Dinoroseobacter shibae DFL 12 = DSM 16493: one gene and its partner. The protein of the gene in region 1 binds, or shares a complex with, the protein of each later gene. Links are inferred from orthologs where the notes say so. Each region holds a gene or a part of one and is shown on either strand. Other genes may lie near its edges.

The links.
Region 2: the proteins of carA (region 1) and carB are in contact, whole or in part, in a solved structure (PDB 1KEE), measured with the Escherichia coli proteins. The link is inferred for Dinoroseobacter shibae DFL 12 = DSM 16493 from one-to-one orthologs.

Annotation. Positions count from the first base shown.
Region 1 is NC_009952.1:2,513,033-2,528,251, forward strand. The notes cover bases 6,859-9,853. They hold carA (glutamine-hydrolyzing carbamoyl-phosphate synthase small subunit), read left to right. Parts: upstream 6,859-7,768; coding sequence 7,769-8,938; downstream 8,939-9,853. Other genes in these bases: DSHI_RS12145 (TraR/DksA family transcriptional regulator), read right to left, coding at 6,859-7,069; DSHI_RS12150 (GatB/YqeY domain-containing protein), read right to left, coding at 7,141-7,602; DSHI_RS12160 (glycosyltransferase family 2 protein), read left to right, coding at 9,018-9,853. In the rest of the region: alr (alanine racemase), read left to right, coding at 1-542; DSHI_RS12110 (MlaE family ABC transporter permease), read left to right, coding at 539-1,315; DSHI_RS12115 (ABC transporter ATP-binding protein), read left to right, coding at 1,339-2,085; lipoyl(octanoyl) transferase LipB, read left to right, coding at 2,451-3,113; DSHI_RS12130 (methyltransferase domain-containing protein), read left to right, coding at 3,150-3,689; ctaD (cytochrome c oxidase subunit I), read left to right, coding at 4,101-5,777; DSHI_RS12140 (DUF2244 domain-containing protein), read left to right, coding at 5,787-6,308; more of DSHI_RS12145, read right to left, coding at 6,716-6,858; more of DSHI_RS12160, read left to right, coding at 9,854-10,925; DSHI_RS12165 (GntR family transcriptional regulator), read right to left, coding at 10,938-11,579; DSHI_RS12170 (pyrimidine 5'-nucleotidase), read left to right, coding at 11,672-12,319; DSHI_RS12175 (hypothetical protein), read left to right, coding at 12,449-12,694; DSHI_RS12180 (UbiH/UbiF family hydroxylase), read left to right, coding at 12,770-13,969; DSHI_RS12185 (aminotransferase class V-fold PLP-dependent enzyme), read right to left, coding at 14,202-15,219. UniProt on the Escherichia coli protein: Small subunit of the glutamine-dependent carbamoyl phosphate synthetase (CPSase).
Region 2 is NC_009952.1:2,790,532-2,800,898, forward strand. Bases 3,596-7,501 are described here. They hold carB (carbamoyl-phosphate synthase large subunit), read left to right. Parts: upstream 3,596-3,983; coding sequence 3,984-7,301; downstream 7,302-7,501. Other genes in these bases: DSHI_RS13390 (Flp family type IVb pilin), read right to left, coding at 3,596-3,801; DSHI_RS13400 (hypothetical protein), read right to left, coding at 7,416-7,501. Also shown: DSHI_RS22510 (hypothetical protein), read right to left, coding at 1-473; DSHI_RS22515 (pentapeptide repeat-containing protein), read left to right, coding at 609-1,211; bchJ (bacteriochlorophyll 4-vinyl reductase), read right to left, coding at 1,254-1,877; bchE (magnesium-protoporphyrin IX monomethyl ester anaerobic oxidative cyclase), read right to left, coding at 1,877-3,520; more of DSHI_RS13390, read right to left, coding at 3,589-3,595; more of DSHI_RS13400, read right to left, coding at 7,502-8,207; DSHI_RS13405 (thymidine kinase), read left to right, coding at 8,330-8,920; DSHI_RS13410 (hypothetical protein), read right to left, coding at 8,917-9,753; DSHI_RS13415 (2-hydroxyacid dehydrogenase), read right to left, coding at 9,836-10,367. UniProt on the Escherichia coli protein: Large subunit of the glutamine-dependent carbamoyl phosphate synthetase (CPSase).

The DNA of each region.
Region 1 (15,219 bases):
CACAGCTGGCCGAGTTTCACCGCCTCACGGACGGGATCACCGTGCCGCGCAGCCTGTCGGCCACGGGCGGCATCCTTCTGGGCGAGGCGTATCATTTCGACATGACCCGGCCCGGCATCGGGCTCTATGGCGGCGCCCCCTTCGGCGCGGCCGAGCCGGTGGTGCGCCTGTCGATCCCGGTGGTGCAGGTCCGCGCGGTCACCGCGGGCGAAAGCGTGGGCTACGGGTGTTCCTGGGTGGCGCAATCGGACGGGGCCATCGCGACGCTCTCGGCGGGCTATGCCGACGGGTTGATCCGGGCAATGAGCAACCGCGCCATGCTCTATGCGGGCGACGTGGCTTGCCCGCTGGCCGGGCGCGTGTCCATGGACCTGCTCACCGTGGATGTCAGCCATCTCGACGAGGTGCCGGAGGCGCTCGATCTGCTGTGTCCCGCGCAAGGCGTGGACCGTCTGGCCGAGGCCGCCGGCACGATCGGCTATGAAATCCTCACTTCGCTGGGGCCCCGCTACGCCCGGCACTATGCGGGCGGCGTCGCATGATCCGCCTGATCGCCGCCATCGGGGCGAGCGTGCTGGGCATCCTGGGGGCCGCGGGCCGGTTCGCCATCTTCGTCGGCGCCGCCTTCAGCCACATGGTGCGCCCGCCCTTCTACTGGCGGGAATTCGGCCAGGCCCTGCTGAATATCGGCTATTTCAGCCTGCCGGTGGTGGGCCTGACAGCGTTCTTCACCGGCGGCGCGCTCGCGCTGCAGATCTACGCGGGTGGCGCGCGCTTCTCGGCCGAGGCCGTGGTGCCGCAGATCGTCGCCATCGGCATGGTGCGGGAACTGGGCCCGGTGCTGGGCGGTCTGATGATCGCGGCGCGCGTGACCTCGTCGATCGCCGCCGAGATCGCCACCATGAAAGTGACCGAGCAGATCGATGCCCTGGTCACCCTGTCCACCCACCCGATGAAATACCTCACCGCCCCCAGGGTGCTGGCCGCGATCCTCGTGGTGCCACTGCTGGTGGCGGTGGGCGACACGATCGGGATCATGGGGGGCTACCTGGTCTCGACCTCCCGGCTGGGCTTCAACCCGGCGACCTACCTGCAGAACACGGTGGATTTCCTCGAACTGCACGACATCGTCTCGTCGCTAGCGAAGGGGGCCGTATTCGGCGCCATCGCCGCCCTGATGGGCTGCTATTCGGGCATGAATTCGGGGCGGGGTGCGCAGGGCGTGGGCGCGGCCACCAAATCCTCCGTCGTCGCGGCGGCCGTGCTGATCCTCGCGGCCAACTACATGCTGACCGAACTGTTTTTCTCCGGATGACCGACACCACCAGCCCCCCTCCGATGATCGAGTTGCGCGGCGTCTCCAAGGCGTTCGGGCCCAAGGAGGTTCTGCGCGGCGTGGATCTCGTGATCCCCAAGGGCGAGAGCATGGTGATCATCGGCGGCTCGGGCACGGGCAAATCGGTGATGCTCAAGAGCGTGCTGGGCCTGATCTCGCCCGATGCGGGGCAAATCCTGGTGGACGGCAAGGATGTCGAGAAGGTGGAGCGCGATGCCTTCCTCGCCCGCTTCGGGATGCTGTTCCAGGGCGGTGCGCTCTTCGACAGCCTGCCGGTCTGGCAGAATGTCTCGTTCCGCCTGCTGCGCGGGGCGCTGAAACGCCCGCGCGCCGAGGCCCGCGACATCGCCATCGAGAAGCTGCGCCGCGTGGGCCTGACCCCGGACGTGGCCGACCAATTCCCGGCCGAGCTGTCGGGCGGCATGCAGAAACGCGTGGGCCTCGCCCGCGCCATCGCCGCCGAGCCCGAGATCATCTTCTTCGACGAGCCCACGACCGGGCTCGACCCGATCATGTCGGGCGTGATCAACGACCTGATCCGCGAGATCGTGGTCGAGATGGGCGCCACCGCCATGACCATCACCCATGACATGACCAGCGTGCGCGCCATCGCCGACGACGTGGCCATGCTGCACGGGGGCAAGATCCGCTGGACCGGCCCGGTCTCGGACATGGATCACAGCGGCGATCCCTACCTCACCCAATTCATCAGCGGCTCCGCCGATGGCCCCATAGAAGCGGTGCGATAGGGCGTCGGCGGGTGCCCGTGCCACGGCAAGTCCGGCCAAAGCCGCAAAACGCACAAGGGTAGGGAAAGTCATTCATCCGGGGGGAAAATGGTGCGGTCGAGAAGACTCGAACTTCCACGGGTGTTACCCCACAGCGACCTCAACGCTGCGCGTCTACCAATTCCGCCACGACCGCACGCCTTGGAGAATGGCGGGGGTTTAGCGGGCCTTGGCCGCAATGCCAAGAGGGAATTGTGCCTCCCGCACGCGATTTTCCACCCGGCCGTCCGCGCGCATTTGCGGCATTCACAACCGCTCGCAAGGGGGCGTCCCTTGCAGCAGGCGGCGGTTTCGGGCATCCCCTCATGGACCGCACGGAGGGGCCGATGGACTGGATCATTTCCGATGGGCTGGTGCCCTACGAGGACGCGCTCGCCACCATGGAAGCGCGTGTCGCCGCCATTTCCGAGGGCCGCGCGCCCGAGATGATCTGGCTGTTGGAGCATCCGCCGCTCTACACCGCCGGCACCTCCGCCGACCCCGCCGACCTGACCGACCCGGACCGCTTCCCGGTCCACACCGCCCGGCGCGGCGGGCAGTACACTTACCACGGGCCGGGCCAGCGGGTGGTCTATGTCATGCTCGATCTGGGCAAACGCGGCCGCGACGTGCGCCAGTTCGTCTGCCGGATGGAGGCCTGGGTGATCGCCACCCTGGCCGAGTTCAACGTCACCGGCGAACGCCGCGAAGGCCGCGTGGGCGTCTGGGTGCAACGGCAGGACAAACCGCGCACTGCCGCCGGGCAGCTCCAGGAGGACAAGATCGCCGCTATCGGCGTGCGCCTGCGCAAATGGGTGAGCTTTCACGGTCTGTCGATCAATGTGGAGCCCGATCTCGACCATTTCTCCGGCATCGTGCCCTGCGGCATCACCGAACACGGGGTCACCAGCCTGGTCGATCTCGGCCTGCCGGTGACCATGGCGGATGTGGACGTGGCCCTGCGCAAATGCTTCGAAGAGACCTTCGGCCCCCTGCCGGTGGAGGCCTGAACCCGTGTCCCGTAAAATCCCTTGCAGGAGGTCTTCATGTCCCGCAGCGCAGAGCTGATCGCCCAGTACCGCGCGGTGCACGAGGGCAAGGTCTATGGCCAGACCTCGGAGCTGCTGACCGGCTACATCCTGCGGCAGGTCGCCTTCCTGCCGCCGCCCCGCACCATCCTCGACTATGGCTGCGGGCAGGCGCGGACCGTGGACTGGCTGGCGAAGATCTTCGACGCCACCGCCTATCGCTACGACCCCGCACTGCCACAGATCGCGACCCTGCCCGAGGTGGAGACCGACCTCGTGATCTGCACCGACGTGATGGAGCATATCCCCCTCGAAGAGGTCGACCGCGTCCTCGCCGAGATCCGCAGCGTCTCGCCCAACGCGTTCTTCAACATCTCCTGCGTCAAGGCCGCCGAGATCCTGCCCAATGGCGAGAACGCCCATTGCACGGTGCGCCCCGCCCGCTGGTGGACGGCCCGGCTGGGCGCGCAGTTCGACACGGTGCGCAAGGTGCGCTCGTTCAATCCGAACTCCGTCAGCCTGGTGACCTGGCCCCGCCCGGATACCGAGGCCGATTGAGCCGTCAACCATTGCGAGAATCGAATGCTTCGCTCGCGAAACAAATCTCTGCAAACCCTTGATCCCGCGCCGTTTCGCGAAAAAACTTGTCGGCGTCGTAACCGCCTTTCCCGCGTGATGCCTTAACGCCGCGCCGCGCCCTTCTTCATCTTTGCGAAAATACTCCGGGGAAGTTGCCCGGCCCGGGCGACGGGGGCAGCGCCCCCGAACGCCCCCGCCAGATGGCCGAGCCATGCGACCTTTGCGCCCATGTGGCGAAAAACACATGCAGAATCTGTTGTATGTCATGGTGTACGGCATTGCCGCACCCGCGCAGCCCCGATAGAACATATTTCGGAACCGCAGGGCGAGTCCGTCTGAACGACCCTTTGGACAGGCCCCCGCGGAGAACGACGAACAGGAGAGAGCAGCATGGCAGATGCAGCCATCCATGGCCACGGTCACGAAGATACCCGCGGGTTCTTCACCCGTTGGTTCATGTCGACCAATCACAAGGATATCGGGATCCTCTATATCCTCGTGGCGGGTCTGGCCGGGTTCATTTCGGTCGCCTTCACGGTTTACATGCGCATGGAGTTGATGAACCCCGGCGTTCAGTACATGTGTACCGAGGGCGCGCGCTTCATCGCGGCCGGCGCGAACGATGTCTGTACGCCGAACGGGCACCTGTGGAACGTGCTGATCACCGGCCACGGCATCCTGATGATGTTCTTCGTGGTGATCCCGGCCCTCTTCGGCGGTTTCGGCAACTATTTCATGCCCTTGCACATCGGTGCGCCGGACATGGCCTTCCCGCGGCTGAACAACCTGTCCTTCTGGCTCTACGTGGCCGGGACGTCGCTGGCGATTGCCTCGGTGCTGGCACCGGGCGGCAATGGCCAGACAGGTTCCGGCGTGGGCTGGGTGCTCTATCCGCCGCTGTCCACGACTGAGGCCGGGTTCTCGATGGATCTGGCGATCTTCGCGGTCCACGTGTCGGGCGCCTCGTCGATCCTCGGCGCGATCAACATCATCACGACCTTCCTGAACATGCGCGCCCCGGGCATGACACTGTTCAAAGTGCCGCTCTTTGCCTGGTCGATCTTCGTCACCGCCTGGCTGATTCTTCTGGCCCTGCCGGTTCTGGCGGGCGCGATCACCATGTTGTTGACCGACCGGAATTTCGGGACGACCTTCTTCGACCCGGCCGGCGGCGGCGACCCGGTGCTTTATCAGCATATCCTGTGGTTCTTCGGCCACCCGGAAGTCTACATCGTGATCCTGCCAGCCTTCGGCATCATCAGCCACGTGATCGCGACCTTCTCGCGCAAGCCCGTCTTCGGCTACATGCCCATGGTCTGGGCGATGATCGCGATCGGCGGCCTGGGCTTCGTGGTCTGGGCACACCACATGTACACGGTGGGCATGTCCCTGACCCAGCAGAGCTACTTCATGCTGGCGACCATGGTCATCGCGGTGCCAACGGGGGTGAAGATCTTCAGCTGGATCGCGACCATGTGGAAGGGGTCTCTGACGTTCGAGACACCGATGCTCTTTGCCATCGGGTTCCTGTTCCTGTTCACCGTGGGCGGCGTGACCGGTATCGTGCTGTCCCAGGCGGGCGTCGACCGGGCCTATCACGACACCTACTACGTGGTGGCTCACTTCCACTACGTGATGAGCCTCGGGGCGGTGTTCGGAATCTTCGCCGGGATCTACTTCTGGATCGGCAAGATGTCGGGCCGTCAGTACCCGGAATGGGCCGGCAAGGTGCACTTCTGGACCTTCTTCATCGGTACCAACATCACCTTCTTCCCGCAGCACTTCCTGGGCCGCCAGGGCATGCCGCGCCGCTACATCGATTACCCGGAGGCCTTCGGGCTCTGGAACTGGGTGTCGAGCTGGGGCGCGTTCCTGTCCTTCGCCTCGTTCCTCTTCTTCATCGGTGTGGTCTTCTACACCATCACCCGCGGCAAGCGCGTGGAAGAAGAGAACTACTGGAACGAGCATGCGGACACCCTGGAGTGGACCCTGCCCAACCCGCCGCCCGAGCACACGTTCGAGCAGCTCCCGACCCGGGACATGTGGGACAAGCAGCCGTCGCACTGAGGGAACCCCATGCCACTTGAGTGGATCACCACGTCGCAGCAGGCTCCGGAGAAATCCGGGGCCTGTTTGACGGAGCAGCGGCTGTATCTCTGGCCGCACAAGTCGCTGACGGCCAAGGGGTTCGTCGCGTTCATGACGATCACCGCGCTGGCGCTGTCCCTGCCCCTCGTCGCGGTGCTGGGGACGGGGGTGCTCTGGGGTCTCTTGCCCTTCATGCTGCTGTCGCTGGGCGGGGTGTGGTACGGCATTCGCCGCAACCAGCGGGACATGAGCCTGCACGAGGTGCTGGTGCTGGCCGAGGACCGGATCGCCCTGACCCGGCACAACCCGCACCGTGCCGCGCAACACTGGGAAGCCAACCCCTACTGGGTGGAGCTGCGCCTGCACCCCAAGGAGGGGCCGGTGGAAAACTACATCACCCTGCGCGGCTCCGACCGGGAGGTGGAACTGGGCGCGTTCCTGTCCCCGGAGGAACGTCTGGACCTGCATGCGGACCTGCAGGACCGGCTCAACCGGATGCGGCGCCCCTGAGCCCCCACACGCGACCAAGCCCGTTCGAACGGGCTTGGCCCAGCCCGCGCGACACGCCTCGCAGGCCCCCGGACCTCTGCCGCGGCCCCGCGTAGCGCGCGCGGCGCAACAGGCGGCAACCGCTCCGCAAAGCGCGTTCAAGCCCGTTCGAACGGGCTTTGGGGCGCTCTGCCCACAACAGCGCGGCCAAATCCGCCCCGACATGCGCCAGATCAGGGCGCCCTCTCTGCGGGTGCCCTACACTTACCGGTGCCGGGACCACAGTGCGTGGCGCAACGAGTGCCTTCGGTGGTAGCGAGTGAGTGCCCCGGCAGTTACCGGCCCGCATTACGGACCGGCCTGCGCCAGCCGGACACCACCCCGGTTGGCGCCCTTGTATGCGCGACATGCAGACCGCGCGGCCGCTCTCAGCCCTTGCAGTCGCGGCACTCTGCCGTTGTCGGGTCCACGTCGAGCCGCGGCAGGCCAATGAAGCCGCCGCAATCGACGCAATAGCCGAACTCCCCCGTCTCCATACGGTGCAGGGCCGCCACGATCCGCGCCCGGCGTCCGCGGCGGCGCACCTCCAGCGCGGCCGCCATCGCCTGGCCCTGCAGCGCATCCATCCGCGACAGCCGCCCGACGCTCTGCTGGTCCAGCTCCACTGTCTGCCGCGCCGCGCCGCTGTCTTCGGAGGCCTGCACCAATTGCGCCATCTCCGCATCCAGCACCGCGCGGTAGCGGCGGGCGAGGGTCTGGGCGTCGGCTGGCGTGTCGGTCATGGCGGGGTCTTGGGGCGCGAGGGTCGTGGTCGGGGTCGTCGGGGCAGGCGTGCTGTCTTGTCCGGGCCGCCTCAGGCGCTGAGCCGGTCCTTGACCATCGGCCCCACCCGGCCGAAATCCATCCGGCCGGTGTAGCGGGTCTTCAGCGCGCCGATCACCCGGCCCATGTCGCGGATCGAGTCCGCCTCCAGTGCCGTGATCGTGTCGTCGATCGCCGCGTCGATCTCGTCCTCGCTGAGCGGGGTGGGCAGGTATTCCTCGATCACCTCGATCTCCGCCAGTTCCTGCGCGGCCAACTCCAGCCGCCCGGCCTCTTCATAGGTGCGCGCGGTCTCCTGGCGCTGCTTCACCATCTTTCCCAGGATCGCCATGATGTCCGTCTCGGACACGCCCTCGGGCTTGCCCTGGCCGCGCAGGGCAATGTCCTTGTCCTTGATCGCGGCACTGATGAGCCGCAGGGTGGACAACCGGGCGGCGTCCTTCTCCTTCATCGCGGCCTTCAGGCCCGAGGAGATCTTCTCGCGCAAATCCATGTCGTGTCTGTCCCCCAGAAGTGGCAAGCCTGCCCTATGTAAGAAGGCCGCCGCGGTCTGGCAAGCGGGTGCAGGCGCAGGGGCCGGATGTGATCGCGCGCGCTTGACCCGACCGCGCCCCCCCCTTAGGGTCCGCCAGATTTTGCCTGCTGCTGAGGAGTCGCCCATGCCCGCCGCCCCCGACACCCCGACCGCCTGCCTCGTGCTCGCCGATGGCACGGTCTTCTACGGGCGCGGGTTCGGCGCGGTCGGCACGACCTCGGCGGAGCTGTGCTTCAACACCGCCATGACCGGCTACCAGGAAATCATGACCGACCCCTCCTATGCGGGTCAGGTCGTGACCTTCACCTTTCCCCATATCGGCAACACGGGCGTGACCGCCGAGGATGACGAGGCCGCCGACCCCGTCGCCGCAGGCATGGTGGTCAAATGGGACCCGAGCGAACCCTCGAACTGGCGCGCGCAAGGCAAGCTGACCGAGTGGCTGACCCGCACGGGCCGGATCGGGATCGGCGGCGTGGACACGCGGCGCCTGACCCGGCAGATCCGCCAGCAGGGCGCGCCCCATGTGGCCCTGGCCCACGACCCGGAAGGGAATTTCGACCTTGAAGCCCTCGTGGCCCAGGCCCGCGCCTTTGCCGGGCTGGAGGGGGTCGATCTCGCCCGGGAGGTCACCTGCGCGCAATCCTACCGCTGGGACGAGCAACGCTGGGCCTGGCCCGAGGGCTACACCCGCCGAACCACACCGGGCCACAAGGTCGTGGCCCTGGATTACGGCGCGAAACGCAACATCCTGCGCTGCCTGGCCTCGGCGGGCTGCGACGTGACGGTGATGCCCGCCACCAGCACCGCCGAAGACGTGCTGGCCCAGAACCCCGACGGCGTGTTCCTGTCCAACGGTCCCGGCGATCCGGCGGCCACCGGGAAATACGCGGTCCCGATGATCAAGGGCGTGCTGGAGGCCTCGGACGTGCCGGTCTTCGGCATCTGTCTCGGCCACCAGATGCTGGCCCTGGCGCTCGGCGCACAGACCGTGAAGATGAACCACGGCCATCACGGCGCCAACCACCCAGTAAAGGATCTGGAAACCGGCAAGGTCGAGATCACCTCGATGAACCACGGCTTCACCGTGGACAGCCAGACCCTGCCCCACGGCGTGGTCGAAACCCACAGGTCGCTCTTCGACGGGTCGAACTGCGGCATCCGCATGACCGACCGCCCGGTTTTCTCGGTGCAGTACCACCCCGAGGCCAGCCCCGGCCCGCAAGACAGCTACTATCTGTTCGAGCGGTTCGCTGCGGCCATGGCTGCGCGCCGTGCAGTTACGGCGGGCTAACGCGGCGCAACCCGCCTTAACTTGATGTTAACCTTGCCGTTTCACGGTGGCACGGCCTGTGTTCCCCGCTGTGAGCGCCATGTCCGTGATTTCCCTCCAACCCACCCGCGATACGGGTGACGGTCTTCTTGCGCCGGTGCCGCGCAAGCCAGCGCCGCGCCCGGAGCGGGAGTTGCTGGCCGATCTGCTGGTGCGGCGGGGGGACATCTCGCCGGCCGAGCGGTTGCAGGCCGTGCACATGGCACGGCTGCAGGGACGGCGCCCGCTGGAAGTTCTGGAGGCCGAAGGCTGGCTGGCGCCCGAACTGCTGCTGGAAGCGCGCTGCGAGATGTACCGCGCGGGCCGCATCGACCCGGAGCAGGCGCCCGCCGATCCCGATCTGATCGGCGCCTACGGGATCGACTGGTGTCTCACCCACGGTATCCTGCCCTGGCGGCGGTTGTCCGGGGCGACCGTGTACCTGGTGGCCGAGCCGGAGGAATTCGCCGATATCGCCGCGACCCTGCCACCCGAAGCCGGGCAGCCGGTGCTGGCCGTGGCCGGTGCCGATGCCATTGCCGAGGCGATCCGCGCCGCCCATGCCCCCCACCTGATCGCCCGCGCCGAGACCGCCCTGCCCGGACGCTGGAGCTGCCGCGGCTTCCGGCCACTCTCGGCGATGATGGGGCTTGTGTGCCTGTACCTGGCCACCGCCGCCCTGGTTCTGATCCCGGGGCTTGTGACCAGCGCGCTTATGTGGATCACGCTCGCGGTGCTGGCGATCACCATGGGCTTCAAACTGATGCTCGCGGTCGCCTGCCTGAGCGCGCGCCCCCCGCCGCAACCGCCCCCGGAGCGGAACAAGACCAGACCGCCCCTGCCTGCCATGAGCATCCTCGTGCCTCTGTTGCGGGAAAGCGAGGTGGCGGAAAAACTGCTGAACAATCTCGACCGGCTCCGCTACCCCCGTGCGTTGCTGGATGTTCTGTTCGTGGTCGAGGCCGAGGATGACGTGACCAAGAACGCCCTGTCGCAGCTGCGCCTGCCGCAGGGGTTCCGCATGCTGGAGGTGCCCCGCGGGACGGTGCAGACCAAGCCGCGGGCCTTGAATTTCGCGCTGCCCTTCTGCCGCGGCGAGATCGTGGGCATCTACGACGCAGAGGACCGGCCCGACCCGGACCAGCTGCTGAAGGTGGCCGAAGGCTTCCGCCACGCCGCGCCGGAGGTGGCCTGCCTGCAGGGGCGGCTCGACTTCTTCAACACCCGGTTCAACCTGATCGCGCGGTGCTTTACCGCCGAATACGCCGGCTGGTTCGGACTGTTCCTGCAGGGGCTCGACCGGCTGGGCCTGCCGATCCCACTGGGGGGTACGACCCTGTTCCTGCGCCGCAAGGTTCTGGAGGAGGTCGGGCCCTGGGACGCCCATAACGTGACCGAGGACGCGGATCTCGGCATGCGGCTCTACCGCCACGGCTACCGGGTCAGCCTGATCGACACAGTCACCCAGGAAGAGGCCAACGTGCGCATCTGGCCCTGGATCAAGCAGCGCTCGCGCTGGATCAAGGGCTACATGGCGACCTATGCGGTGCATATGCGCAGCCCCCGCGCATTGTGGCGGGCGCTGGGGCCGGGCGGGTTCGCAGCCCTGCAATGCCTGTTTCTCGGCTCGATCCTGAGTGCGCTGACCATGCCGCTGCTGCTGTGGCTTTGGCTCGGGCATCTGGGCGCCCCGATCGTGCCCAACGCCGTGCTGGCCACTCTGCCACCGGCCCATGTGCTCGGCCCGGTGATGCTGGGGATCGAGGCGGTGAACCTGGCGCTCTGGGCCGCCGGCGTGCGGGCGGCCCGGCACCGCCACCTGTGGCCGATGCTGCCGCTGCTGCATGTCTATTTCCTGATGTCGAGCATCGCCGCGCTCAAGGCGCTGGTCGAGCTGCTCTACAAGCCGTTCTACTGGGACAAGACCGACCACGGGATCGCGATGGACGTACCCGAGCCGCCCGCCTGAGCCGCCACCGGCTCAGAGCTTCTCCGCGTCGCTCTTCAGCCGGGTCTCGAACGCCAGGGAAATATGCGCCTTGAGCGCCGCGTAGGCCGCATCCTCATCGCGGTTGGTGATCGCCGCCAGGATCGCGCGATGCTCTTCCAACGCCTCTTCTCCGCGCCCTTCGGCCGCCAGCGACGTGGTCGCCATCAACGCCATGGACCGATAGACCAGATCGAGCTGCTGCACGAGAAACCGGTTGTGGGACGCCAGGTGGATCTGCTTGTGAAACCGCCGGTTCGCCCGCGCCATGGCCGCCGCATCCCCGAGCAGCGCGGCATCGCTCTCGACCATGTCCGACAGAACCTTGATCTCTTCGACCGCCGCATGCCGGGCCGCCAGACGCGCCGCCAGCCCCTCCAACTCGCAGCGAACCACGTAGAGCTCCGCCATCTGGTTGTGATCGAGCGAGGCCACGATCAGCGACCGGCCGTCCCGCGCCAGCAGGGACTGGGTCTCCAGCCGTTGCAGGGCCTCGCGAATGGGCGTGCGCGACACGCCGAAGCGCTCGGCCAGGTCGCTTTCCACCAGCCGGTCGCCGGGGCGGTAAATGCCCACGTCGATGGCCTCCAGGATCATGTCATAGGCGTCTTTCTGGGCCGGTTTGGGCTCTGTCATTCTTGTCTCCTCCGCGCGAAACCCTATCCGCCCGGGCGTCCGAATTTCAAGCAAGCATTGGCAAGCGCGCGGCAAAAGCGTAGGTGCAGGGCATGGTTGCTGATCGCTTTTCCCATGTCGACACCTGGGTGTTCGACCTCGACAACACGCTCTATCCGCCGCAGATGCGCCTCTTCGACCAGATCGAGCGGCGCATGACGGCCTATGTGATGGACGCGCTGGGTGTCTCCCGCGCCGAGGCGGACCGCCTGCGCCGGGAGTACTGGGCGCGGTTCGGCACGACGCTGGCGGGGCTGATGGAGGTGCACGGGGTCGATCCCGGCCCCTACCTGACGGATGTGCATGACATCGACTTCACCGTGCTCGCCCCGGATCCCGCCCTGGCGGCGCGGCTCAGGGCCCTGCCCGGGCGCAAGATCGTCTACACCAACGGCTGCGCGCCCTATGCGGAAAACGTGCTGCACCATCGCGGGCTGAGCGGGATTTTCGACGCGGTCTACGGGGTGGAACACGCAGGCTTCCGCCCCAAGCCGGAGCGCGCGGCCTTCGAGACCGTGTTCGCCCAGGACGGCGTGACACCCCGGCGCGCCGCCATGTTCGAGGACGATGTCCGCAACCTGCATGCCCCACATGCGATGGGCATGCAGACGGTCCATGTCGCGCCGGAGCCGGACCCGGCCCCGCATATTCACCATCACACCGATGACCTGAGCGGTTTTCTGACCCGCGTCCTGCCCTGATCCACGGGCAGGGCGGCAAAAAACCCGCATGGTTTTCTCAGCTTTTGCTGCACTGCGGCAACGCGCCTCCTGTCCGGCGCATGGCTATGCTGCCATATACGGCGCAGACCCAGAACTCGGAGAAACCTCATGACCACGCTGACCACCAACACGCCGATATCCGCTCCCGCCCCCAAGTCCCAAAAAGTGGTTCGGGAAAGCCGGTTCGACGCCTCGGTGAACAAGGATGAGGTGCAATTCATCCTGCTGGCGCTGGCCATCATCGGTCTCTGGGGCGGCGCGACGCTGGTCTTCGGCTATGCCGGGCTGATCGTCGGCGCGCTGACCATGGTCGCGGCGATCTACGCCGCGCTGGTGCTGATCAGCCGCGGCTGACGCGCCGCGCGGACGAAATGCCGCTTGGCCCCTGCCCGTCGCAGCCTTAGGTTGCCGAACAATGGAGGGCGGAGCATGCAGACCGAACAGACCGATATTCTGATTTCCGGCGGCGGCGTGGCAGGATTGTCCGCCGCCGCCGCCTTTGGATCCGCCGGGTTCCAGGTGATCGTGGTCGACCCCGCCCCGCCGGTGACCGAGGGCGCGGCGGACGGCGCCGACATGCGGACCACCGCGTTCCTGCAGCCCTCCCGCGAGGTGCTGGAAAAGGCAGGGCTCTGGGCGCGGCTGGCACCTTTCGCAGCCCCGCTGCAGGTGATGCAGATCATCGATGCCGGCGGGACCGAGCCCGTGGCCCGGGTGCAGAAGGCCTTCAACGCAAGGGACATCTCCGACGATCCCTTCGGCTGGAACCTGCAGAACTGGCTTTTGCGGCGCGAGATGGTCGCACGGCTCGAGGAGCTGCCGAACGTCACCTTTCGCCCCGGGGTCGGCACCGCGGACGTGCTGGCGCGCGAACGCGAGGCCCGGGTGCGGCTGACCGACGGGACCATGGTCTCGGCGCGGCTGCTGATCGCGGCGGACGGGCGAAACTCCCCGGTGCGCAACGCGCTGGGGATCGGCGTCCGGACCACGCGGTACGGCCAGAAAGCGCTGGCCTTCGCGGTCACCCACCCGATCCCGCACGACAATGTCTCCACCGAGATCCACCGCTCCGGCGGCCCCTTCACCCTGGTGCCCCTGCCGGATCTGGAGGGCCAGCCGCGCTCCGCCATCGTCTGGATGGAGCGGGGACCGGAGGCGCTGCGCCTCGCATCCTGCGACGTGGCAGAATTCGAAGCCGAGATGACCGCCCGGTCCACCGGGTTGCTGGGCCCGCTCAAGCTGGTCTCCAGACGGTCGGTCTGGCCGATCATCAGCCAGATGGCGGAGCGGCTCACCGGCCCGCGCACGGCCCTGATCGCCGAGGCCGCCCATGTGGTGCCGCCCATCGGGGCGCAGGGGCTGAACATGTCGCTGGCGGATGTGCGGGTGCTGCTGGAGCTGGCCGAGGCCGCGCCGGACACCCTCGGCAGCCCGGAGATGCTGCAGGCCTACGCGCGCAAACGGGCACCGGATGTGCGTACGCGGATCACCGGGATCGACCTGCTGAACCGCGCCTCCATGGCCGGGGCACAGCCGCTTCGGGACGCCCGGGCGCAGGGGCTGAAGGCGCTCTACGGCCTGGCCCCGGTGCGCAAATCGCTGATGCAGCTGGGGCTCGGGGTCCGCTAGGCGCCCCGCCCCAAGGCCGCGCAACAGCCGAGCCGGGCCAAGGGGGCGCGCGCCCCCTTGCTGGCGCGCCGCGGCAGACCTTCCTCATACCCGGGCCGAACCGCGCCGCGGCGCCGGTGTAGCGGCATGGTCTGCGTAGCCGGGGACGCCAGACGGTTCCGCTGCGCCCGTCATGCGCCCCTCGCGCGCGTTCCAGGCGGGGCCAAGGGGGCGCGCGCCCCCTTGCCAGCGCTCAGCTCAGAACCTTGTCCAGGGCGGTCTCAAACCGGGTCACCGCCGCGGGCACGTCATAGAGTTTGTCCAACCCGAAGAGCCCGATCCGAAACGTTCGGAACTCCGCGGGCTCGTCGCATTGCAAGGGCACGCCCGCCGCGATCTGCATCCCTTGGGCCGCGAATTTCGACCCGTTCTGCAGGGCCGGATCGTCGGTATATACCACCACCACCCCCGGCGCGCCGTAGCCGTCCGCTGCGACCGACTGGAACCCCCGCGCCGCCAGCAGGCTGCGGACCCGGGTGCCCAATTCCCACTGCGCCTCCGCCAGCTTGCCGAAGCCGTAGGCCTGGGTCTCCAGCATGGTGTCGCGGAACGCCCGCAGGGCATCCGTGGGCATGGTCGCGTGATAGGCGTGTCCGCCGCCGAGATAGGCATCCATGATCGACAGCCATTTCTTCAGATCGATGGCGAAGCTGGTGGACTCCGTCTCCCGCACCCGGGCCACGGCCCGCTCCGACAGCATCACGAGACCCGCACAGGGCGACGCGGACCAGCCCTTCTGCGGCGCGGAGATCAGCACATCGACCCCGGTGGCCTTCATGTCCACCCAGGCGCAGCCCGAGGCGATGCAATCCAGCACCATCAGCGCGCCCACCGCATGGGCGGCCTCGGCCAGCTGCGTGACATACGCATCCGGCAGGATCACCCCGGCGGAGGTTTCCACATGGGGCGCGAAGACCACGTCCGGCTGGGTCTCGTGGATCCTGGCCACCACCTCCTCGATCGGCGCGGGCGCGAAGGGCGCGGTGGCGCCGTTGCCCACCTGTCGCGCCTTGATCACCGTGGTCTCGGCGACGAAGCCCCCAGCCTCGAAAATCTGGCTCCAGCGGTAGGAGAACCAGCCGTTGCGCACCACCAGCGCATGGGCGTCGGTGCCGAACTGGCGCGCGACGGCCTCCATCCCGAAGGTGCCACCGCCGGGGATCACGGCCACATGGTCGGCATTGTAGACCTCGCACAGCATGCCGTGGATA
Region 2 (10,367 bases), 270 kb from region 1 along the record:
TCGACCACCACGCGCCCGAAAGCCTCGGTCGGGGGCACGGCCTGGTCGCGCACATGGATCGGATAGACGCCCTTGCGCATCGGATGGAAGCTGAACCGCGCGGATCCCGCATCGTCGCATTCGATCGCCCGGAAGGTCAGTCCCTGCATGTAAAACTCGATATCCACCTCGCCCACGGAGAGCACCCGGATATGCGCGTTTTCCAGCAGCTCGGTCGCCTCGAAATGATAGCCGGTCTCGGAGGTCAACGCCTCCGGGCAGACCACGTTGAAGCGGTAGTAGCCGCCATGGGCAAGGGTGAACTCCTCCGGGGCGATGGTCACGGCGCCGTCCTCTGCGCGCGTGATTTCCATGAAGATGTCCTCGGGCGCCCCGGCCCCGACGCGACCGGATTCCTGCGCATCCGCGAAGGCGCCGGAAGCGGTGACGCATGCGAGTGCGAGCACGGCCGCGGCTTGTGTCAAACTGGTCATATGAACCTCCCGGTGGTTTTCGGCTCCAAGGTGCGCGCTGTCGGGTGCATCAGCAACCGATGCCAAAGTCGGATGGCGCCGCACCACGATCGCGCGATGATCGACACAGCGGACAAGATCGGGGGAGACCGAGAGATGAAAGCAACGGCTTTGGGGGTCGCGCTAGCCTGCCTCGCGCTCCCCGCGACGGGGGCGGACCGCGATTCGGTGAACGCCCTTCTTGCGGACAATCAGTGCCGGGACTGCGACCTGGCGGGAGCCGAGCTGGCCGGGGCGGATCTGCGGGACGCGTATCTGACCTATGCGGTGTTCGATGGCGCCAATCTGGAAGGGGCGGATCTGCGCGATGCGTTCATGCCGTTTGCGCAGTTTTCCGGCGCGCGGATGCGCGGGATCCTGTTCGACCGCACGAATGCACGCGACACCGTGTTCGCGGGGGCGGACCTGCGCGCGGCGTCGATGGTGGGGGTGGCCTTGCCGAGGGCAACGCTGACCGAGGCGGATCTCGGCGGAGCGGATTTGAGCGGGGCGTTTCTGGAGGGGGCGAATTTCGGCAATGCCCGGCTGGTGGGCGCCGTACTGCGCGAGGCTGACCTGACCGGTGCGAGGCTGACCGGGGCCGACCTGTCGGAGGCGGACCTGACAGGCGCGGTCACGCAGGCGGCGGGGTTCTCGGGGGCTGTCTTCTGCCGCACGGTGATGCCCGACGGCACGCTGCGCAGCGACGGCTGTCCCTAGGGGCGCCTCGGCGCACAGCGCGCGTGGCGGCGCGCGGGGCGCTCAGCCGATGCGCCGCAGCTCGAAGCGGCAGGCGGGTGCGCCCACCGCGCAACAGGCGGTCTCGCGGGCCCGGAAGTCCGGGGCCACCAGGCGCCGGAACAGGGTCTCGAACACGGCGACATGCCAGAAACAGATCGGGCTTTGCGCCTGTTCGCCACGCACCACCGGGTTGTCGGCGATCTCGAACACCATGGGGCGGGTCGAGACGACCGAGAACCGGCCGGAGCCGGCGAAGGTCCAGGCATGTTTCGCGATCGCCACGCTGAGCAGCTTCGCCGCCGGCCCCACGGGCAGAGCCCGCAAGAGCCATTGCACCGGCCTGGGGATCCGGTTGGCGATGATGTAATTCGCCGTCGCCTCCCCGGCCGCCCAAGCGAGCCGGGGCGCGTCGCCGGGGCGGTCCCGGCGCAGGGCCTGGTGCAGCCGCGCGACCGGACGCTCGTCGATCATGGCATCGTCGGAGGGGATATCGAACAGCCCCGCGAGCGCCATGACATGGGCGACAAGCTCGGGGCCGCCCTCTTCATCCAGCACGGTGATCAGCTGCAGCACCGCATTGGGGCCGATCCGGGCCGTGGTGTCCGGGGCCGCCCAGACGCGGCCCGCGGCGGTATCAAGGGGCATCAGACATCTTCCATCTGCTGCGAGCCCCCGCCACAGGCCTTGATCGGTTCACGCTTCTCATGGCCCTCGGGCAGCTTGAAGGAGGTGTCGAGCGCCTTGCGTCGGGCCTTGGCCTGAGACGCGCGGTCGGCGGCGGCCTCCCAGTCGTCCATCTGGGCCTTGGCGATCTTCCGGGTCCGGTCGAAGTTGAAATTGACCTTGTCCTTGGATTGCGGGCCCCAGTAATTCGCCTTGCCCAAATCGTAGAACTTGCGTTCGAACCCGGCCTTGAGGAAGGCCTTGAGACAGCCCAGCAGGTATTTTCGCCGGTAGCCCGTGCCGCGCCACGGATAGTGGAACAGCGCCTTGCGGGAATAGAACCGGCGGTAGTTCTTCATCACCCCGTCCAACAGCTCGCCCCGGGTCATGGCATCGGGGGCCATGATCGGCGTGACGAAGTTGTATTTCGAGAAGTCGAAGACCTCGACCTTGTCACCCAGTTCCTGGAAGAGCGGGGTGAAGGGCCAGGGCGTGTACATTGCCCAGTTGGCGAGGTCCGGCTGCCAGTCCCAGGCCATCTGGAAGGTTTCCTCCAGCGTCTCCGCCGTCTCGTTGTCGAGACCCACGATGAACTGCGCCTCGGTGAAGATGTCGGCCTCGCGCAGCAGTCGGATCGCCTCCTTGTTTTCCTCGACCTTGGTTTCCTTGTTGAACTGGTCGAGCTTGAGCTGCGCAGCGGCCTCGGTGCCGAGGCTGACATGGACGAGACCGGCCTTGCGATAGAGCGGCAACAGCTCCTTGTCGCGCATGATGTCGGTCACGCGGGTGTTGATGCCCCACTGGATCTTCTCGGGCAGGCCGCGCGCGATCAGCTCTTCGCAGAACTGGATGAACTTGCGCCGGTTGATGGTGGGTTCCTCGTCCGCGAGGATGAAGAAACCGACGCCGTGATTGTCGACCAGGTTCTCGATCTCGTCCACGACCTTTATCGGGTCCCGGACACGGTAGTCGCGCCAGAATTTCCACTGCGAGCAGAACGAACAGGTGAACGGGCAACCGCGCGCCATGTTCGGGATCGCGACCTTCACGCCCAGGGGGACATAGATGTACTTGTCCCATTCCAGCAGCGACCAGTCCGGGTTGATTCCATCCAGGTCCTTGACCGTGCTTGCGGCCTGGGTCGCGACGATCTGATCGCCCTCGCGGAAGGCCAGCCCCTTGATCTTGCGCTGATCCTCGGGCCAGCGCCCCTCGGCGACACAGCGGGCCAGTTCGACCATGATCTCTTCGCCTTCGCCGCGGATGATCACCTCGACCTCGGGGGCCTCGGCCAGCACCTGCTTGTACATGAAGGTGCCGTGGATCCCACCCAGCAGGCGCACCGCGTCGGGGCAGGCCTCGGACGCGATTTTCAGAACCTTTTCAGCCTCGTAGATCGCGGGGGTGATCGCGGTGGTGCCGACGATATCGGGCTGCAGTTCTGCGAGCTTTGCCCGGAGATCCTCGTCGGGCATGTGGTTGGTCATGGCATCGAGGAAGTGAATGTCGTCGAAACCGGCCGCCTTCAGCGACCCGGCGAGATAGGCCACCCAGGCCGGTGGCCAGTTGCCGGCAATCTCGGCGCCGCCGGAATGATAATTTGGGTGGACGAAAACGATGCGCATTAGAACCCCTCCGCGATTTTAGAGAAGTCTGACAGTTTGTGTGTCAATCAACATTGACACAAGTCAAGTCAGTCCACGGGAACCGGCACGTTGAAATCGGTGTGAATCTGGTGCGTGTTCAGCTGCCGATTCAAGGAGCCGGAATTGGTGGTCATCGAGGGGCCCAGCACGGCGGCGACGGCGATCGCCAGCCCGACGAGCGCTGCGGTCAGAACCACCCAATCGACCGTGACGGCCCCGTCTTCGGACCGGATGAATGGTTCGAGCTGCGCGTACCGCATGATGTCCTGTCCTTCCCGGGCCGAAACCGGCCAGCCGCATGTCCTCCCGGGATGCCAGAGCGATGGGGCGGCGGCGCGACGGAAATTGGGCGAGATCAAGATAGCACCCCGACCCCAGCGGCCTTGCGCCCGCACCGCCCGCATGTATAACGCCGACAATTTGCGCCACTGGAGTCTGCCCGATGCCCAAGAGAACCGATATCAAGTCGATCATGATCATCGGAGCCGGGCCCATCATCATCGGGCAGGCCTGCGAGTTCGACTATTCCGGGGCCCAGGCCTGCAAGGCGCTGCGCGAAGAGGGCTACCGGGTGATCCTGGTCAACTCCAACCCCGCCACCATCATGACCGACCCGGGCCTGGCCGACGCCACTTATATCGAGCCGATCACCCCCGAGATCGTCGCCAAGATCATCGAGAAGGAGCGCCCGGACGCGCTCTTGCCGACCATGGGCGGTCAGACCGGGCTGAACACCTCGCTCGCGCTCGAAGAGATGGGCGTGCTGGCGAAATACGGGGTCGAGATGATCGGCGCCAAGCGCGAAGCCATCGAGATGGCCGAGGACCGCAAGCTTTTCCGCGAGGCGATGGATCGCCTCGGCATCGAGAACCCCCGTGCCACCATCGCCACGACCATGGACGAATGCATGGCTGCGCTGGACGATATTGGCCTGCCGGCGATCATCCGGCCCGCCTTCACCCTCGGCGGGACCGGGGGCGGCGTGGCCTACAACCGGGACGATTACGAGCATTTCTGCAAATCCGGGCTCGATGCCTCGCCGGTCAACCAGATCCTGATCGACGAGAGCCTGCTGGGCTGGAAAGAGTTCGAGATGGAGGTGGTCCGCGACAAGGCGGACAATGCGATCATCGTCTGCGCCATCGAGAACGTCGATCCGATGGGCGTGCATACGGGCGATTCGATCACCGTGGCCCCGGCGCTGACCCTGACCGACAAGGAATACCAGATCATGCGCAACGGCTCGATCGCCGTGCTGCGCGAGATCGGGGTGGAAACCGGCGGCTCCAACGTGCAGTGGGCGGTCAACCCCGCCGACGGGCGCATGGTGGTGATCGAGATGAACCCGCGGGTGTCGCGGTCCTCGGCGCTGGCCTCCAAGGCCACGGGCTTTCCCATCGCCAAGATCGCCGCGAAACTTGCCGTGGGCTATACCCTGGACGAGCTCGACAACGACATCACCAAGGTCACGCCCGCCAGCTTCGAGCCGACCATCGACTATGTCGTGACCAAGATCCCGCGCTTCGCGTTCGAAAAATTCCCCGGCGCCGAGCCGAACCTGACCACGGCGATGAAATCCGTGGGCGAGGCCATGTCCATCGGCCGCACCTTCCACGAAAGCGTGCAGAAGGCGCTCGCCTCGATGGAGACCGGGCTGACCGGCTTCGACGAGATCGCCATCCCCGGGATTTCTGCGGACCACAGGTCGGACGCCCCCGACACCGCCGCCGTGGTCAAGGCACTGGCCAGGCAGACGCCCGACCGGCTGCGCGTGATTGCCCAGGCCATGCGCCACGGGCTGAGCGATGACGAGATTCAGGCCGCGACCTCATACGATCCGTGGTTCCTCGCGCGCATCCGCGAGATCGTCGAGACCGAGGCACAGGTGCGCCGCGACGGCCTGCCGCTGGAGGCCGAGGGCCTGCGCAAGCTCAAGATGATGGGCTTCACCGATGCGCGGCTGGCCAAGCTGACGGGCCGGGACGAGGGCCAGGTCCGCCGCGCCCGCACCCGGCTCGGTGTGACCGCGCAGTTCAAGCGGATCGACACCTGCGCGGCCGAGTTCGAGGCCCAGACGCCTTATATGTACTCGACCTACGAAACCCCGGTGATGGGCGAGGCCGAATGCGAATCGCGGCCCACGGACGCCACCAAGGTGGTCATCCTCGGTGGCGGGCCGAACCGGATCGGCCAGGGGATCGAGTTCGACTACTGCTGCTGCCATGCGTGTTTCGCGCTGACCGAGGCGGGCTACGAGACCATCATGGTCAACTGCAACCCCGAGACCGTTTCGACCGATTACGACACCTCGGACCGGCTCTATTTCGAGCCGCTGACCTTCGAGCATGTGATGGAGATCCTGCGCGCCGAACAGGAGAACGGCACGCTGCACGGGGTGATCGTCCAGTTCGGCGGCCAGACCCCCCTGAAGCTCGCCAATGCGCTGGAGGCCGAAGGCATCCCGATCCTCGGGACCACGCCCGATGCCATCGATCTGGCCGAGGATCGCGAGCGGTTCCAGGCGCTGGTCAACGACCTGGGCCTCAAACAGCCTCACAACGCCATCGCCAGCACCGATGCCGAGGCCTTCGCCGCCGCGGGCGACATCGGCTTCCCGCTGGTCATCCGGCCGTCCTATGTTCTGGGCGGGCGCGCGATGGAGATCGTGCGCGACATGGGTCAGTTGGAGCGGTATATCGCCGAGGCGGTGGTGGTCTCGGGCGACAGCCCGGTACTGCTCGACAGCTATCTCGCCGGCGCGGTGGAGTTGGACGTGGACGCGCTCTGCGATGGGGAGAACGTTCATGTGGCGGGCATCATGCAGCATATCGAAGAGGCGGGCGTCCATTCCGGCGACAGCGCCTGTTCCCTGCCGCCCTATTCGCTCTCCGACGACGTGCTGGCGCGCATTCGCGTGCAGACCGAGGCACTGGCGCGCGCCCTGCGGGTCAAGGGCCTGATGAACGTGCAATTCGCGATCAAGGATGACGAGATCTACCTGATCGAGGTGAACCCGCGCGCCTCGCGCACCGTGCCCTTCGTGGCCAAGGCCACCGACAGCGCAATCGCGTCCATCGCCGCCCGGCTGATGGCGGGCGAGCCCCTGTCGAATTTCCCGCTGCGCGACCCCCTGCCCCATGACGCACCCGAGGACCAGCACCTGCCGATCGGCGACCCGATGACGCTGGCGCACCCGGATACGCCCTGGTTCTCGGTCAAGGAGGCGGTTCTGCCCTTCGCGCGCTTCCCGGGCGTCGACACGATCCTCGGCCCGGAAATGCGCTCCACCGGGGAGGTGATGGGCTGGGACCGGTCCTTCCCCCGCGCCTTCCTGAAGGCACAGATGGGCGCGGGCACCGTACTGCCGACGGAAGGCACGGTGTTCCTGTCGATCAAGGAAGCCGACAAGACCGAGATGCTGGTGGAAACGGCGGCGATGCTGACCGAACTGGGCCTCGACATCGTCGCGACCAGAGGGACCGCGGCCTTCCTGAAGGATCACGGCATCGCCTCCAAGGTCGTCAACAAGGTCTACGAGGGCCGCCCGGACGTGGTCGACATGCTCAAGGACGGGCGCATCGCGCTGGTGATGAACACCACCGAGGGCGCGCAGGCGGTCAATGACAGCCGCGAAATCCGGTCCGTCGCGCTCTATGACCGCATCCCCTACTTCACCACGCTGGCGGCCAGCCATGCCGCGGCCCAGGCCATGATCGCCCGCCGCGAGGGCGAGATCGGCGTCCGCGCGTTGCAGGGATGACCGGGCGCGCGCGATCGGCCACGGCCAGGGCGGGACTTGCCCTGCTGACACTCGCTGCACTGGCGGGATGCGGGGGCGTGCCCCTCATCCCGATCATCTGACCCCGCGCCGCGCTCAGCGCAGCTCGGCCCATTTCGACACCCGGGGCCGACCGCCGCCATGGGGCGCGGATTCCAGCACGTAAGACGCGCCGGGCGGCACCGTGGTGGTCACGAAACAGGCCTTGTCCCAGCTGTCGTTGTTGTTCCTGGTCTCGGCCACGGTCACGCCGTTCACCTTGAGCCGGGCATGACAGCGGTTCGAGTCCCCCACATTGATCGTGGCGGCGACCACGATGGGATACTCCCGGCTGTTGGTCTGGCTGCGCCCGACGGGCCGTTGCGCGGCGCCGAACTCTTCCCATTTCCGTCCGGCGAGCTGATCGATCCGCCGCGTCAGGCGCGTGACATCCCCGTCCCCTGCCGCGGCCCCGCGGATCTCGGTACGCAGGGCGCGGATATCCGCGTTGACCGACGCCTGCAGGTCGCGTGTCGCGGCCGTGACCGCCCGCGAAATCCGGTCGTCCAACCCCTCGAGGCTGCGGCCCTGCTGGGTCACGCTGCGCTCCAGACCCGAGACGCGCATGCCCAGGTCCGCGAGGCCCTCCACTTGCCGCTCGGTGCGGCCCAGCTTGCGCTCCAATTCCGCCACCCGGGTCTCCAGCGCCGCAAGATCGCTCCGCGTCTCCTCGGCGCAGGTCAGCAACGCGTTGATCTTGCGCGTGTCCGAAGCATTGCTGCCGAGAAAATTGAGCTGGCGCGCGCATTCATTGGCAGAGGCCGCGTCGGGCAGGGCGACAGCCGCGGTCAAGGCCAGGGCAAGGGCCGGGCCACAAACGGGCAAAAGGCGAAGGGAAAACGAAGGCATGAAAAACTCCTTTGACAAGATATCCGGCATGGATTCAGCATCTTGCGTTAGATCTCCGTCATTCCGCCGCGACCCCGGCCCCGGACGCTTGCCGCAGGGTGCGGACCGGGCTATTGCGCGCCATGGCCAAGCTTTACTTCCACTACTCCACCATGAACGCGGGCAAATCGACCGCGCTGCTGCAAGCCTCGCACAATTATATCGAGCGGGGGATGCAGACCCACCTGATGACCGCGCGGCTCGACCACCGGGCGGGCGAGGGCCGGATCGGCAGCCGGATCGGGCTGAGCGCGCCTGCCGACACCTTCGGGCCCGAGACCGACCTCTTCGACGCGCTGGCCCTGCGGCTCAAGGGCGGGCCCTGCGCCTGCGTCTTCGTGGACGAGGCGCAGTTCCTGACCGAGGACCAGGTCTGGCAACTCGCCCGAGCGGTGGACGATCTGAACCTGCCGGTGATGTGCTACGGGCTGCGGGTCGATTTTCGCGGCAAGCTGTTTCCCGGCTCGGCGGCGCTGCTGGCGCTGGCGGACGAGATGCGCGAGGTGCGCACGATCTGCCATTGCGGGCGCAAGGCCACGATGGTGGTGCGCCGCGACGCCGAGGGGCGCACGGTGACCGACGGTGCCCAGGTGCAGGTGGGCGGCAACGAGACCTACCTGTCGCTCTGCCGCCGCCACTGGCGGGAAGCCACGGGCGACCGCCCGAGGGGTTAGAGGCGCAGCGCCTGCTCCATATCGAAGATCGTCACCAACAGGGGCGACTGGTCGGTCTGGACGAACCCGGCCGAGCTGCGCTGCACATCCACGATTGTGACCATCACCACGAACAGGAAGCCCGAGAACATGAAGGTGCGCCAGGACAGCACGCGTCCCTGCATGCCCGCCCGGTTGCCCAGCAGGAACAGCGATGCCAAGGCCGTTGCCAGCAGCATCAGCTGCGTCACGTCCGAGACCGGCACCGCGAAGGTCTGCATCCGGTAGAGATGGGCATCGATCGCGTCGTTCATGGCCGAGGCGATGAAGGTCGCGACCGGCGGCTCCACACCGTCGGTTGCCGCCAAGGTCGCGGGCCAGAGTTTGGCCTGAGCCGCGAGACTCGTTTCCAGGAACGCCCGGACATCCGCCTCGCTTTCGACCCGGGCCACATCGGGCACGACCCGTGTCAGGGTATAGTCGTAAATCGCGGTCTTGAGGTCGGTGCGCGCGCCCTCGCCCGCGTAATCGGCGCGCAGAAAGACCGTGCCGAGCGCCGCCGCCTCGTCGATCACCGCGACCTTGCGGGTCTGGGCGAGCGACAGGGCATGGCCGAAGCTGAACGCCAGCAGCAGCCCGAGCAGGCCGAGGATCGCGCCCAGCGTTGTCTCGCCCAGCACCTTGTCGATGATCTTGCCCTTGGCGAGGGTCCGGGCACGCTGCCGTTGGCCGAAGAGAAACCCGGTGACCGCCGCTGCCGGCAAGGTCAGGGCCAGCAGAAGAACCGTCGTGCCCAGCGAGAATACCGGCAACCGCATCTCGCCGTAAATTGCGACCGCTGTCGTCCCGTCCATGCCTTCTGCTTTCCCACGGTTCTCTTGCCGCCACTCTACGCACCGCGCCTTGGCAAAAGAAAGAAGTTTCAGCAGCCTGGCATCACACCGGGTTGGGCAGCGGCGCGCCCTCGGCACAAGCGATAAGATTGTCGAGCGCCATGTGCCCCATCGCCTCGCGCACCTCCAGCGCGGCGGTGCCGAGATGGGGCAGCAGCACGACATTCTCCATCCCGATCAGGGCCTCGGGCACCGCAGGCTCGAACTCGTAGACATCGAGCCCCGCCGCGCCGAGCTGCCCTGCCTGCAGCGCCGCGATCAACGCGGCCTCGTCCACCACGTCGCCCCGGGCGATGTTGACGAAAACCGCATGGGGCTGCATCGCGGCAAACGCCTCCGCCCCGATCAGGTGATGGGTCTCGGCCCCGCCGGGCACGGCGACCACCACGATATCCGCCGCTGCCATGACCTCGGCCACGCTGGCCAATTGCCGCGCTGGCAGATCGGGCGTCTTGGGCGAGCGGTTGTAGAACACCACCTCCATCCCGAACCCGTGGTGGCAGCGCGCGGCGATCGCCTGGCCGATCCGGCCCATTCCGATCACGCCCAGGGTCTTGCCGGTCACATGCAGGCCC